Regions from separate parts of the Kitasatospora sp. NPDC101183 genome, predicted to be linked through region 2. Evidence: riboswitches for the same ligand, from Rfam matches in the RefSeq annotation. Region 2 holds a riboswitch; each other region holds the start of a gene.
The links. Region 2 has a riboswitch for cyclic di-AMP ahead of ACIRRS_RS24710 (transglycosylase family protein). Riboswitches for the same ligand answer to the same signal wherever they lie in the genome.

Region 1 (4,877 bases), 190 kb from region 2:
TGACCTGGCCGCCGACCACGTTCTCCCAGGTCGGGGAGGTGGCGTCCTCGAAGTCGGCGAGCCAGACGCGGGCGCCGGAGTTGAGGGCGTTGATCACCATCTTGCGGTCGGTGGGCCCGGTGATCTCGACCCTGCGGTCCCGGAGGGCACGGGGCGCCTCGGCGACCTTCCAGTCCCCGGCGCGGATGTCGGCGGTCTGGGGCAGGAAGTCCAGGGTGCCGGCGGCGGCGATCCCGGCGCGCCGGGCCCTGCGCAGCGCGAGCAGTTCCTGCCGCCGCCCCTCGAAGGCGCGATGGAGCCCGGCGACGAAGGCGAGCGCCTCGGGGGTGAGCACCTCCTGCTCCCGGTGGACGTGCGGACCGGCGACAGTGACGACCGGAGCGACGATGGAGGCGCCGACGGGATCTGCAGCCATGAGCAGGACACTCCTAAGACGGTTGAGCCTGGCGGAGGGCGCCCCGGTGGGAGCCCCCTCGGGGAACTTCCGCGATCGGAACCCGTCTGTCGGCGGGTCCGATTCTGTAAGGTGGAGACTAGTTTCCGCGATACAGAATTTCAACGGTTTGTTGAAAGATCGCCGGGACTCTACTCCGCCCCGACAGCGAAGGGAACACCGGTGGCCCGTACCCCCGACTCAGCATCGACGAACGGCACCGACCGCGCGAGCGGCGGCGTCCAGTCCGTCGAACGCGCCTTCCAGCTCCTGGAGGCGCTGGCCGACTCCGGCGGCGTGGCCACGCTGAGCGAGCTCTCCACCGCCTCGGGCCTGCCCATGCCCACCATCCACCGGCTCGTACGCACCCTCGTCCAGCAGGGCTACGTCCGCCAGGACACCGCCCGCCGCTACACCCTCGGCCCCCGGCTGATCCGCCTCGGCGAGACCGCCGGCCGCCTGCTCGGCAGCTGGGCCCGCCCGTACCTCGCCGAGCTCATGGAGGCCACCGGCGAGACCGCCAACCTGGCGGTGCTGGAGGGCGGCGAGGTCGTGTACGTCGGACAGGTGCAGTCGCGGCGCTCCATGCGGATGTTCACCGAGGTCGGGCGGCGGGTGCAGCCCCACTGCACCGGCGTCGGCAAGGCGCTGCTCGCCCAGCTCCCCGAGGACGAGGCGCGCGCGGTCCTGGGCCCCAACCCCCTGCCCGCGCACACCGAGTACACCCTCACCGACCCGCAGGAGCTGATGGACCAGCTCGCCGAGGCGCGCGAGCGCGGCTACGTGGTCGACGACCAGGAGCAGGAGATCGGCGTACGCTGCATCGCCCTCGCCGTCCCGGGCGCGCCGACGCCCACCGCGCTGTCCGTCTCCGGCCCGGAGGCCCGCATCCGGGCACTGGAGGAGCAGACCGGCGCCGCCTCCCTCGTCCCGGTGATGCACCGCATCGCCGCACGCCTCGGGCAGGTCCTGGCGCCCTGACCACCTGACCACCTGACGCCCTGAATAACCTGACGCCCTGGATATCTGACGCCCCGGATATCTGACGGTCCGTCAACTCCCGTACCCCGTTCGGGCGGACGCCCGGCGGGTTGCGCCCGGGCCCCGGCGGCGGCTCCGCCACCCTGGTGCGGACGCGGCCCGCGACCGGAGCGGGCGGCCGGAGCGAGGGCAGGGTGAGCGGGCATGGTGCGCGCAGCGGTACGGGGCGCCACGGCGATCGTGGTGGCGGGGGTCACGGCGGTGGTGGCGGCCCTCGTGGGGGCCGCGCCCGCGGCCTCCCCGGCGAAGCTGGAGGTCGTCCGCATCGACCCCGACCCCGCCCCGCCCGGCGGCACCACCACCGTGCACGCCTTCGTCGCCAACCGGGGCCCCGAGGCGACGGCCTCCCCCGTCACCGTCCTGGTCGTCCTGCCGCCGGGCGTCACCCCGCAGGGCCCGTACTTCCCCTCGGACTGCGAGGTGCTGCGCCACGGCCGCCTGGTGCGCTGCGTCTTCGGGCCCGGGCTGCCGCCGCTGCGCACCGCCACGGCGCTGGTGCCCGTGCGCCTGGACCCTGAGCTGCGCCCGGGCACGGTCGTCGGCGGGCGGGTGGAGGCGCGCAGCACGGAGGACCCGCAGGGGGACGGGCAGCCGTTCGACCTCACGGTCGCCGATCCGGCCGCCCGTTGACCCTGCGGGCCGACGGAACCCCTGGACGGAACCCCTGGACGGGTCCCCTCTAGCGGTAGACCCGCACGTAGTCGGCGGAGAAGGTGAGCGGGGCGCTCCCCTGCGGCGCGGGGTGGTACTTGCCCGCGCCCACCGACAGGTTGAGGATCAGGTACGCCGACCAGTTGGCGCCCACGCCCTTGCCGTCCGAGAAGACCTTCACGCCGTTGACGTACCAGTCCACGGAGTTGGCGCCGTAGTACGTGCCGATGGTGACCCACTGGTCCTTGGCGACGGCCTTGGCGTCCGTCCAGTACTCGGGGTTGCTCGGGTTGACGTGGTTGGTCAGCTCGAGCAGGTTCGGGTTGTCGGGGTGGTACTCGAAGGAGTCGATCTCCCCGTTGCCGTCCTTCCACGTCCAGAAGGCCGGCCAGGCGCCGGTGCCGGCGGGGAGCTTGACGCGGGTCTCGGCGTAGTCGCCGGTCTTGACCTGGAAGCCCTCGGCGGAGCCCTCGGTGGTCAGGAAGCCGGTGTTCCAGGACTGCTGGCCGTTCTCCAGCGCCGGGCCGCCGGGGGTCGCGGTGAAGGTGGCGACGCCGTTGGCGACGGTGACGTTGTTCTTGTTCAGCCAGTCCAGCTTGTTGTCGCCGGGGTTGTGGTTGCCGTACTTGTACGAGCTGCTCTTGTCGCCGACCCAGCGCTGGCCCCAGGCGATCGGGCCGTTGAACTCGTCGGACCAGGTGAGGGACTTACCGGCCACCGGGGAGGTCGGCGCGGCGGTGGGCGCCGTGGTCGGGGTGGCGGACGGGCTCGCGGACGGGGTCGCGGTGGGCTTCGGCGTGGGAGTCGGGGTCGGCGTGGGAGCCGGGGTCGGCGTCGCCGTCGCGGAGACCACGAGCTGCTGCGCGGCCAGGTTGTGCCAGGCGCCCGCCTGGTCCTGCCAGAAGCCGAACTGGGTGTACGTCCCGGCGGGCAGGCTGCGGGCCGCGCTGGTGAAGGTCGTGCCGGTCGGGCAGATCCGCACGTTGGAGGCGTTGCCGGGGAAGTCCAGGTTGGTGCCCGCGGCGTCGCGCACGCCCACGCCCACCGTCTTCGCGGTGAAGCAGGAGGAGGAGTGCAGGGCGAGCGAGGCGGTGGCCGCCTTGCCCGGGGTCATCGTGGCGGGGGTCAGACGGTCCTGGGTGACGGTCGGGGCGGTCGCGGCCTGGGCGCCGGTGGCGGCCGGGAGGCCGATCAGGCCGGCGCCGCCGATGGCGAGCGCGCCGGTGGCGGCGAGGGCGGCGGTGCGACCGCGGTGGGAGGGGAGGGCGTGGCGCGGGGCGCGGGCCCGGGCAGGCTTGTGCATGGCTGTCCTCTGCGACGCCTGCGAGGTGAGCTGTCGGGTTCGGGCTGAGGAAGCCCGGCCGCCGGTGGGAGGCGGCTTCACCCCGAGCCGCGGCCGCACGCGGGAGCGCGCAGGGCCGGGCACTGACCTTGGGTCCCCCGCTCCCGTCCACGGTGGTGCTCGACTGCCCGCCGGCGGGTGGACGGGACTCGGCGTCCCGGCGGCGGGGTCCGCGGGGGCGGACGACCTTTGCAGGCTAGGCAGGCCGTGCGTGGGCGGACAACCCTCCGGGGCAGGTTGTCGCGCACTTCACAGTGGTGTCGATCAACCACACTGCGTGGCGGGCGAGTTGATCACAGCCGTCCGGCCCGTACGGACACCGCCGCACCCGTACCGCGAAAGGACGCCCTCCCTCCTGCGCCCCGTCGGATAAATTGGAGGCCTGACATCTTCCGCAGTGCACAAGAGCCCGCCAGCTCGACCGAGGAGCCGCCCCGCCATGACCGCGTCCCTGCCCGCCTTCGCCGGCCGTACCTACGTCTTCCGGGTCGACAACGGCGCGGCGTTCCGCAACACCTACTCGGCCGACGGCACGCGGCTGCGCTGGGAGGGGCTCGGCGAGTCCGCGGGCCAGTGGGAGGACGTGCCGCTGCACGTCGCCGAGGTCGCACCGGACATCTACTTCGTGAGCTGGACGGAGCGCAGCGGGCTCACCGTCAGCCACGTGATGGACCTGGCCGGGCTCACCGTCCGGGCGTTCTGGACCTTCGAGGGCGAGGGCGGCCGCGTCGGCCAGCTGCACACCGGGACGCTGGAGCCGCAGGCCTGAGGCCGTCCGGACGGCCCGTACGCCCGGCCCGTACGCCCGGCCCGTACGCCCGGCTCGTACGCACGCACCGGGGCCCGGGATCGATCGCCGATCCCGGGCCCCGGTGCCGTTCGTCCGCCCCGTTCAGGCGGTGACGGGCGCGGCCGGCCGGTCCGGCACCGTGTCCGGCACCTTGAGGTGCTGCGAGAGCCACTCCAGGGAGGAGGGCAGCAGCGCGCTCCACGTCTCGAAGTTGTGGCCGCCGTTCTCCAGCAGGCTGTACGAGACCTTCATCGGGCTCTGCACCGCGTCGACGAACGCCTCCGTCTCCTGCCGGTAGTTCCCGTCGCCCTTCTTGGTGCCCGCGAGCAGCACGGAGACCTTCGGCTGCGGCAGGTTCTTGAGCCGCCACATCAGGTTCGCCTCGTTGCGGCGCTGCTCGCTGCCGCCGAAGAGGTCCCCGGTGGTCGGGTCGTCGGTCGGGGCGTCGTAGTACGCGGAGAGGGCGACGGCCGTCGGGAAGACGTCCGGGTGGCGCATGGCCAGCTTGAGGGCGCAGTAGCCGCCGGTGGAGTTGCCCATGAACGCCCAGGCCTGCGGGTCGGTGGAGACCCGGTAGCTGGCCTGGATCGCCGAGGGGACGTCCTTGGTGAAGTAGGTGT
Region 2 (4,877 bases):
TCTCCAACCACGACGTCACCCGGCACGCCACCCGCTTCGCCAACGAGCCGGGCCTGGGCACCCAGATCCGCACCCGGGGCGACCGCGCACTCGGCCTGCGCCGCGCCCGCGCCGCCACCCTGCTGATGCTCGCGCTGCCCGGCTCCGCGTACGTCTACCAGGGCGAGGAGCTCGGCCTGCCCGACGTCACCGACCTGCCCGACGAGGTCCGCCAGGACCCGTCCTTCTTCCGCCAGGCCGGCCAGGACGGCTACCGCGACGGCTGCCGCGTCCCGATCCCGTGGTCCGGCACCGAGGCCCCGTACGGCTTCGGCCCGGCCGCCGGCGGCCCGTCCTGGCTCCCGCAGCCCGCCGAGTGGGCCGGGCTCAGCGTCGAGGCCCAGACCGGGGACCCGACCTCCACCCTGGAGCTCTACCGCAGCGCCCTCGCCCTGCGCCGCTCCCGCCCCGAACTCGGCGCCGGCACCGCCGTGGAGTGGCTCGACGCCCCCGAGGGCGTGCTCGCCTTCCGCCGCGGCGGCTTCGTCTGCACCGCCAACACCACCGGGCGGCCCGTGCGCATCGCGGCCCCCGGCGAGCTGCTGCTCGGCTCCGCCGACCTCGTCGTGGACGGCGGCGAGACGGTGCTCGCCCCCGACAGCACCGGCTGGTGGGCGGTCTGACGTGGGTGCAATAGGCTCTGGGCCCGTGACTACGGCGCGACTCTCAGACATCGCGGCGCAGGCGGGGGTCAGCGAAGCCACCGTCTCCCGCGTACTCAACGGCAAGGCGAACGTCTCGGCCGCCACCCGGCAGACCGTGCTGGCGGCCCTGGACGTGCTCGGCTACGAGCGGCCGACCCGGCTGCGCCAGCGCAGCGCCGGACTCGTCGGGCTGATCACGCCCGAACTGAGCAACCCGATCTTCCCCGCGCTGGCGCAGGTGATCGAGCAGGTGCTCAGCCGCCACGGCTTCACCCCGGTGCTGTGCACCCAGACGCCCGGCGGCTCCACCGAGGACGAGCTGGTGGAGATGCTGGTCGACCGGGGCGTGGCGGGCATCGTCTTCGTCTCCGGGCTGCACGCCGACACCACCGCCGACCACGACCGCTACGCCCGCCTCGCCGGGCGCGGGGTGCCGTTCGTGCTGATCAACGGCTTCAGCGAGCGGATCGCCGCGCCGTTCATCTCGCCCGACGACCGGGCCGCGATGTGGATGGCCGTCCAGCACCTGGCCGAACTCGGCCACGAGCGCATCGGGTTGGCGACCGGCCAGCAGCGGTACGTACCCGTGCTGCGCAAGGTCGAGGGTTTCACGGCCGCGCTGCGCGAGGTGCTCGGCACGGGCGCCGAGGAGGCCGCGGGGCTCGTCCACCACACGCTGTTCAGCGTGGAGGGCGGGCACGCGGCGGCCGGCGCGCTGCTCGACAAGGGCTGCACGGCGATCGTCTGCGGCAGCGACATGATGGCGCTCGGCGCGATCCGGGCCGTGCGCCAGCGGGGGTTGTCGGTGCCCCAGGACGTCTCGGTGGTCGGCTTCGACGACTCGCCGCTGATCGCCTTCACCGACCCGCCGCTGACCACGATCCGCCAGCCGGTCGAGGCGATGGCCACGGCGGCGGTGGACGCGCTGCTCGAGGAGGTCGGCGGGAACGCCGCCCAGCGCGGGGAGTTCGTGTTCCAGCCGGAGCTGGTGATGCGCGGGTCCACGGGCGCGCGCACGCGCTGACCGAACGGGCGGGCCCCGGGGAGCGGTTGCTCCCCGGGGCCCTTCGCGCTCTCTCAGCCCTCCTGCGCGGCCGGGCGCTCCGCCGTCAGGCGGTCGCCGTCCGCGGCCTCGCCGGTACGGGTCCCGGTGCGCCGGCCACGTGCCAGGTAGTCGCGCAGGACGAGTTCGACGGCGTCCTGCGGGTTCCTGGTACCGGAGAGCATCATCACGTCGATCGCGAGGTTGGCGTCGAGCGTGACGGTGACCTGGGCCATGGTGACTCCTCCTCGGGTGCGGAAGAGCAGCATGCCCGTTGGCCCGGGGTTTGGCCACGCGAATGCGCGAAGCCCCCGGGAGCGCACTCCCGGAGGCCCCGCGCGCCGGTGCGTCAGACGCGGCCGGCGAAGTCCGGCGCCCAGTTGGCGACGGTCTGCGTGCGCACGCCCGAGGACGGGTTCGCGGCCTCGACGTACTTGCCGCCGCCGATGTAGATGGCGACGTGGTAGACGCCCGAGTCCTGGCCGTTGTTGGACCAGAACAGCAGGTCGCCCGCCTGGAGGCTGTCCAGCGAGACGTGGGTGCTCGCGGCGGCCTGGTCGGCGGCGACGCGCGGGACGGAGACGCCCGCGGCGCGCAGCGCGGCCTGGGTCAGGCCGGAGCAGTCCCAGCCGCCGTTGCCGGTGCCGCCGTAGACGTAGGCCTGGCCGACCTTCGACTGGGCGAAGGAGACGGCGGCGGCCATGCTGCCGGTCGCGGTCTGGGCCGGCTGCTGCGCCTGCTGCTGGGCCGGGGCCTGCTTGGACGGCTTGGCGGCCTGGTCCTGGGCGAGCGGCTTGGCGTTCACGGCACCGCCGTTCGCGGGCTGGCCGGACTTCTGCGAGCGGTTGAACCAGCCGAAGTCCGAGCCGGACTTGGCGGCGGGGGCGGCGGAGACCTGGGCCTGGCCGTCGAAGCTGAGCTTCTGGCCCGGGTAGATGGCGTCCGGGCCCTCGGTCAGGGTGGCGCGGTTGAGGTCGTACAGGTGCTGCCAGCCGCCCTGGACGTTGTGCTTGTCCGCGATGGTGGACAGCCAGTCGCCCTCGACCACGGTGTAGTCGCCCTGGGCCTGCGGCGCCGGGGCGGCCTGCTGGGCGGGGGCCTGCTGGGCGGGGGCCTGCGGGGCCTGCTGGGCCTTCTTCTGGGCCCAGGCGCCCTTGCCCGAGGTGCCGGAGGCGGCGGAGCCGGCCTGGTCCTGCGACTGCGACTGCGCGGGGGCGGCCGGCTTGGCGGGCTTCGCGGCGGGCTTGGCGGCCGCCGAGGTGTCGACGGAGGCGGCGGCGCCGCCCTTGGTCAGACCGGCCTGGACGGAGCAGACGGGCCAGGCGCCGGGGCCCTGCGAGGCGAGGACCTTCTCGGCGACGGCGATCTGCTGGTCCTTGGTGGCCTGGTTGGCCTGCGGCGCGTACGAGGTTCCGCCGAAGGCGGCCCAGGTGCTGGAGGTGAACTGCAGGCCGCCGTAGAAGCCGTTGCCGGTGTTGATGCTCCAGTTGCCGGTGCTCTCGCACTGGGCGACCTTGTCCCAGGTCGCGACGGAGGCGGCGGAGGCGCTGGTGGTGGTGAGGCAGGGGATCGTGAGGCCGACGCCCGCGACGCCGAGGGTGGCGATCACGCGACGGGTGCGGCTGGACAGGCGGGTGCCGTTGGTGGGCAGCATGAAGACGCGGTCCTCTCCCACGCCTGCGAGGTGAGCTGTCGGATTCGGGCTGGAGTTGCCCGGCCGCGCGCTGCGCGGCTTCACCCCTAGCCCCGGGCCGTTCCGAAGAGCGGCCGAGGGCGACTTACCTGTGGTTCCCCCGCTCCTGCCGTGATGCGTTTTCGCGCTGCCAGGACATCCGACGGCAGGACTCGGCGTCGCGGATGAACTGGGTCCGTGTGGTCACGAACGGGGAGCACGTTAAGCAGAAGGAACTTCAATCTGCAAATAGCTGTGATGCGCATCACGGGGTTTAGAAAATAGCCGAATGAGCGCATTTCATGATCGGAAATGATCGTTTATTGGCAAGGTCACGCCGAATTCCCGGAACTGGCTCCGCCTCAGTTCTGCGGTGACGGAGCGTCGGAGCGCGCAGGGGGCGCGCCCGCCGGGGCGGGGAAGCGTCCACGATGCGGGCGCCGGATCAATTCCCGTATTCGTCGACAAAAGAGACCAGAACGGACATCACGCCCTTCATGGCTGAGCGGGGAACCAGGGAAGCGGGGAAGCGGTAAACGGAAATGCGGAAGGGGCCCGCGGCGGCCGTAGCCGTCGCGGGCCCCTTCCGGGGGCGTGCGTGCGCCCTGTCAGCCCTCCACGGGCGCCTGGACGGCCGCGTGGGCGCCCCGGGGCGCCTGTGACGGCTCCGAGGCCGCCGCGGCCTCGGCCAGGGCCTCCGCGGTGGGCGCGGGCAGCGAGGCCAGGTAGGTGGAGGCGATCAGCTGCCCCACCGTCGGGTAGGCGCCCAGCGGCGCGGCGGACGGGCAGCCCGTCTCCTCGGCCGCTGTGGCGAGCAGTTCGGAGTCCGCCTCCGGGCCGATCACCAGCGGGGCCAGGGCGGGCCGCTGGGAGCCGGTCTCGCGCAGGTGGTTCACGGCGCCGGCCACCGAGCCGGGGACGTCCAGCGCGGCCGCGACGACCGGGACGGCCAGGCGGGCGGCGAGCAGCACACCGGTGATGCCGGCCGCGGCCGCCGCCTCCTCGCCGCCGACGACGGTCAGCACGACCCCGTCCGCGGCGGTGGCGATGGCGAACAGCCGCGCCCGGTCGGCCCGGGCGAGCCCGGCCTCGGACAGTCGCACGTGCACGGCCTCGGCCAGCAGCGGGTGCGGGCCGAGCGCGTCGGTGACGGTGGCGCCGTACTCGGCGGCCGCGGCGTGGAGTTCGGTCAGGAAGTCGTGCGCTCCCGGCACCAGCGGCACCACGACGGGCGCCGGCATGCCGGACTCGGCGGCCGAGGCCAGCAGTTCGGCGACGGTGCGCTCGCCCTCGGCCTCGGTGCCCTCGCCGGACAGGTAGCCGACCGCCGCCTGGACGCCGTTCTGCTCGCTGCGGACGATCGACAGCAGTTCCTCGACGACCGAGCGGGACTCGGGCCCGGCGGTGGCGGGCACGGCCAGCACCAGGGCCGGGCTGCCGGAGGGGATCTCGGGGCGCTCGGGACGGCGGTGGCGCCCCC
Region 3 (4,877 bases), on a different contig from region 2:
GCCGAAGGCGGGGCGGGCCACGTCGGTGACGGCGGTGGTCACCTCCCGCACGGTCACCGCGCGGGACAGCGACCGGGTGAGCGAGAGCAGCAGCGCCGTGCGCGCCCCGGCCTGTCCGGCGCTCCTGGCCCGGGCCTCCTCCTCCCGCCGCACCTCGGCGAGCAGGCCGGCGATCCGCACCGGGCGGCCGTGGACGTCCAGCATCACCTCGCCGGACTCCTCGACCCGGGTCTCCCGGCCGCCCCGGCGCAGCATCCGGTAGCCGATCCGGTAGCGCCCGCCGGCCGCCAGCGCCTCGGCGAGGGCGGCCTGCACGTCGGGCAGGTCCTCGGGGTGGACGATCCGCTCCAGGTCCGGCGCCGTGCCGTCCGGGTCGGCGGGCCGGCCGGCGAGGCGGAAGGCCGCCTCGTCCCAGTAGCTCTCGCCGGTGACGAGGTCGCGCTCGAAGGCGCCGTGCCCGGAGGCGCGGACGGCGAGCGAGACCAGCGGGTGCGCGGGCCCCTCGCCCGCGCCGGGGGCCGGGAGGGTGCGCACGTCCGCGTGGTCCAGGAGGTGGGCGAGGCGGTGGGCGCAGGCCTCGCCGATGGTCTCCAGCACGTCCAGGTCGCGGCGCGGGACCGTCCCCCGGTGGGCCAGTGCCAGGGCCAGCACCCCGACCGGCTGCTCGTCCACCACCATCGGCAGGGTGACCACGGCGACCATGCCGGTGCCCATCCCGGCGTTGCGGTTGGGGTAGTCGGCGCTGGTGTGCTCGGGGCTCATCAGGTACGGGCGGCGTAACCGCAGGGCCATCGCCGCCGGGAGGTCCCCGGCGGGGTCGACGACCCCGTACCGCTCGTGCGCCCACGTGGGCAGCCCGTGCGAGGCCGTCAGCCGCAGCATCCCGCCCGCGTCGACGAGGTAGAGCGCCGAGCCCTCCCCGGTGATCCAGCCGGGCCCCTCGGCCAGCACCGTCCCCAGCAGTTCGGCCGCGCTGCCGCACCCGAGCAACAGGCGCACGCACCGCATGGGGCTGCGCGGCGTCGTCCGGATGGTCTCGTCGGCGGGGGGCACTGATTCTTCATACCCCATAACCCCCGGCCCCGACTCCCACCCCACGCCCCTCGCGCGCCCCTAAACGGGGCACATATTGTTCCCTCGTTGTTCCCCGCGCCGGGGGGCGGACCTCACGCCGACCCGTGCGCCCCCGGCCAGTGCCGCAGCGCGGTCGTCAGCGCCGTGACGATGCGCTCGTGCGTCTGCGTCAGGTCCTCGGCGAGCTGGAAGGCGCCCGAGGTGCTCAGCGCCGCGAAGCCGTGGGCCGCCGAGCGCACCGTACGGGCGGCGTGGATCGCCTCCGAGCCGTCCAGCCCGTACCCGCGCAGCACCGCGACGATCACCCCGACCAGCCGGGTCGCCGCCCTGGTGAGGTCCTCGTCGGGCTGCGGCGCCTGCGGCAGGGCGCGGTAGCGCTGCGGGTACGCGACGGCGTACGCCTGGTACGCGCGCAGCACCGCCGCGACGGCCTCGTCCCCGCCGCGCCCGACCGCCGCCTCCGCGAGCCGGTCGGCGAGGTCCCCGGTGACGCGGACGGCGATCAGCCGCCGCAGCTCGGTCAGGCCGCCGCTGACGTGCTTGTACAGCGAGGGCGTGGCCACGCCGGCCCGGGCGGCGACGGCGGCGAGCGTCAGCCCGTCCGCGCCCTGCTCGTCGATGAGGCCGAGGGCGTGGTCGACGACCTGCTCGGGGTTCAGTCCTACGCGGGGCATGGGGGTCTCTCTCCGTCCGAGGGGGCGGGCTCAGGCGAGCCGGGCGAGGAAGGGCAGCAGGGCGTCCGCGACGGCCTGCGGGTTGTCGGCCATCGGGTAGTGCCCCGACCCGTCGATCATCACCTTCTCCGCCCGCAGCTTCTCCGCCTGCCGCTGCGCGACGGCCGCCGGGTCCGGGAAGTCGGGGTCCTTGGAGCCCATCAGGACGATCGCCGGGCAGCGGACCTGCTCCGCCCAGCCCACCGGCGCGGAGTCCCCGCCGACGTGGCCCCGGGTGGCGGCCTTGCGGCCGGGGGTGCGCAGGGCGGCGACCAGCCCGTCCACGTACGCGTCGAAGTCGGCCGGCTTGGGGCCCGGGTAGGCCATCTTCCGCAGGTAGAGGCCCCAGGAGGCGGGCCAGTGGACGAGCATCGCGCCCATCGCCGTCATGACGGCCTTCATCAGGCCGCTCGGCGGGTTCTCCACGAAGGCGTCGATCAGCGCGATCCCGGCGACCCGCTCCGGCGCGTCGATCGCGGCCCGGACGACGGTGGCGCCGGTGTAGGACTGCCCGACCAGGACGGCCCGCTCGATGCCGAGGTGGTCGAGGAGGGCGAGGGCGTCGCCGGCGATCGCGGCGGGGGAGTAGTCGTCCCAGGCGATGGAGCTCTCGCCGAAGCCGCGCAGGTCCATGGTGACGACCCGCCGCCCGGCGGCGGTGAGCAGCGGCCTGAGGTGGCGGTAGGCGGTGCGGCTGTCGAGCATCCCCGGGAGCAGGACGACGGGGAGGCCGTCGCCCTGCCGGGTGTCGTCGTAGGCGATCCGGCCGCCGGGGAGGTCGAGGTGGCCGGTGGCCGGGGTGGCGGTGCCGTTCATGGGGAATCTCCTCGCTCCGGGGTTCGTGCTGCCGATAGCCATAAAGCTAAGGCTAATAGCCTTAGCCGTCAAGCGGTCGGCGACACGGCCCCGTCAGGGCCCCTGGAACGGGTCGTGCTCGGCCAGCAGCTTCTCCAGCCGCGCCTGGTCGACCCGGGCGACGGTGTCGCCGGCCTCCTGCCGGTCCCGGATCACCTTGGCCAGCGTGAACGCGGAGGTGACGGTGTAGAGCAGGCCCACCCCCAGGAAGGCGCGGACCCACCCCCCGACGGGCAGGTAGGCGATCCCGACGGCGAGGGCCGTGCCGGAGATCGCGAAGGAGAGGACGGCCTGGATGTAGTAGGCGGCCGTCGTGCGGCTCTGCATCGGTGCGCTCATGGCGCCCAGCATGCTGGCGCCCCGGCCCTCGCACATGAGTACCGGTACTCAGTCGGGGCCGTGCGTGCGGCGCCCCGCGTGAGGGATCGTTCGTTGACGTCCCCTCACGGGCTTCCCGTTCGTCCCGGACGAACGGCTTGGAATCAGAGCCTCCTCGGATTAACGTTTGATAACGCAGCGCGGTCGTCAACGCCGTACCCAGACGGCACCGTGCGCCGTCGCCTAATCCCGCCGACCGGCCTCCGGGCAGGTCAGGGAGCCGGGGAACCACGTTCCTTGGGGTGAATCGGCGGGGCTCCGGCCCGGCCGTAGGAGACCTTCCTGCTCCGAACCCGTCAGCTAACCCGGTAGGCGCGAGGGAAGGAAAGGAGCGCGCCCCCGTGGCGTCGACGCACACCCCCGCAGCCGGAATCCAGCTGCTCGACCACCCCGGTCACCCCGGCCACGACGGCTTCGAGCCGGACGGCACCGGCCCCCTCGGCGCGGCCCCCGAGGCCGAGGCCAACCGCCACCGGATGCCGCGTCAGACCCGCGGGGCCTCCCCGCTGCTCGGCGTCACCGCCGTCGCCGCCACCCTGGGCGCCACCGGCTTCGCCTCCGCGACCCCGGCCGCCGCCCCCGCCGTCGAGGCCCCCGACGAGACCCCGGTCGCCCTCGCCGCCGACCCCGGCCTCGCGCTCGCCGCCCGCATCCAGCAGCAGGCCGACAGCCAGCGCACCGCCGCCGAGGAGACCGCCCGCCTCCAGGCCGCGAAGGAGGCGGAGGCCAAGGCCGCCGCCAAGGAGGCCGAGGCGAAGAAGGCCGCGGCGGAGGCCGAGGCCAAGAAGGCCGCCGCCCTCACCCTGCCGGTCGCCGAGTCCGACTACCGCCTCTCCGCCCACTACGGCCAGAGCGCCCGCTACTGGGCCCACCTGCACACCGGCCTGGACTTCGCCGCCGACACCGGCACCCCGGTCATGGCCATCGGCCAGGGCGTCATCACCTCGGCCGGCTGGTCCGGCTCGTACGGCTACCGCATCGTCGAGACCCTGCCCGACGGCACCGAGATCTGGTACTGCCACCTCTCCTCGATCATCAAGGGCTCGGGCAGCGTCACCGGCGGTCAGCAGATCGGCAAGGTCGGCGCCACCGGCAACGTCACCGGCCCGCACCTGCACCTGGAGGTCCGCCCCGGCGGCGGCGCCCCGGTCGACCCGGAGTCCTGGCTCCAGCAGCGCGGCGTCAACCCGTAACGGACGTCCGGACGTACGGACGTAGGCACGGAAGGGGCCCCGGCGGGCCCCTTCCGTGCCCGTCCTACCGCCCCAGGTACGCGTCGATCTCCTCCGCGCCCGGCTCCGGCGCCAGCTCCGGGAACTCCTCGACCAGCAGCCGCGCCAGGCCCGGCACCGTCCACTCCCCGAGCAGGTCCAGCGCCGCCTGCGCCGCCGCCTCCTCCAGCTCCTCGAAGTCCCCCGTCAGCTCCTCCGGCATCGGCCGGCCCAGCGCCGTCAGCTCCTCCAGGTTGCGGTAGCTGCGCCGCATCAGCCCGTGCTCCAGCAGCCGGCGCGCGCCGTCGGTGGCCATGCCCACGGACAGCACCCGGGCCGGGCCCCAGCCCCGCTCGTCCTGCTCGTCCAGCCACCCGGCCTCCGCCAGCGCCTCGTACGCGGCCGAGCGCCCCTCCTCGCCCAGCTCCACCAGGGCGGCCAGCCAGTCGCGCACCGCGCCCCCGTCCGCCACGTCCACCCCGTGCGCGTGCATCAGCAGGGCGTGCAGCCGGGGCCAGGTCACCAGGTCGGCGCGGCGCAGCAGCCCGGCGGCGACCTCGCCCTGCCACTCGGCCTCGGCGTGCAGCCGCTCCTGGCGCTTGGCGTTGAGCCGCCGCGCGGCCCGCTGGTGGTCGACCAGCAGCAG

Region 1: it holds a riboswitch for cyclic di-AMP, as region 2 does, so the genes downstream of both, ACIRRS_RS23890 (hypothetical protein) here and ACIRRS_RS24710 (transglycosylase family protein) in region 2, are expected to answer to the same signal.
Region 3: it holds a riboswitch for cyclic di-AMP, as region 2 does, so the genes downstream of both, ACIRRS_RS15855 (M23 family metallopeptidase) here and ACIRRS_RS24710 (transglycosylase family protein) in region 2, are expected to answer to the same signal.

Annotation. Positions count from the first base shown of each region.
Region 1 is NZ_JBIWOW010000017.1:4,733-9,609, reverse strand. It holds gene aceB (malate synthase A) at 1-415, opposite strand, end outside; gene ACIRRS_RS23900 (IclR family transcriptional regulator) at 617-1,414, shown strand; gene ACIRRS_RS23895 (hypothetical protein) at 1,619-2,104, shown strand; gene ACIRRS_RS23890 (hypothetical protein) at 2,154-3,428, opposite strand; cyclic di-AMP (ydaO/yuaA leader) riboswitch at 3,429-3,593, opposite strand; gene ACIRRS_RS23885 (MoaF-related domain-containing protein) at 3,907-4,236, shown strand; gene ACIRRS_RS23880 (alpha/beta hydrolase) at 4,360-4,877, opposite strand, start outside.
Region 2 is NZ_JBIWOW010000017.1:199,194-204,070, forward strand. It holds gene ACIRRS_RS24695 (glycoside hydrolase family 13 protein) at 1-662, shown strand, start outside; gene ACIRRS_RS24700 (LacI family DNA-binding transcriptional regulator) at 688-1,707, shown strand; gene ACIRRS_RS24705 (hypothetical protein) at 1,761-1,961, opposite strand; gene ACIRRS_RS24710 (transglycosylase family protein) at 2,075-3,400, opposite strand; cyclic di-AMP (ydaO/yuaA leader) riboswitch at 3,387-3,547, opposite strand; gene ACIRRS_RS24715 (hypothetical protein) at 4,006-4,877, opposite strand, start outside.
Region 3 is NZ_JBIWOW010000010.1:22,937-27,813, reverse strand. It holds gene ACIRRS_RS15875 (SpoIIE family protein phosphatase) at 1-1,053, opposite strand, end outside; gene ACIRRS_RS15870 (TetR/AcrR family transcriptional regulator) at 1,167-1,748, opposite strand; gene ACIRRS_RS15865 (alpha/beta fold hydrolase) at 1,779-2,603, opposite strand; gene ACIRRS_RS15860 (YiaA/YiaB family inner membrane protein) at 2,697-2,981, opposite strand; cyclic di-AMP (ydaO/yuaA leader) riboswitch at 3,191-3,349, shown strand; gene ACIRRS_RS15855 (M23 family metallopeptidase) at 3,362-4,213, shown strand; gene ACIRRS_RS15850 (hypothetical protein) at 4,278-4,877, opposite strand, start outside.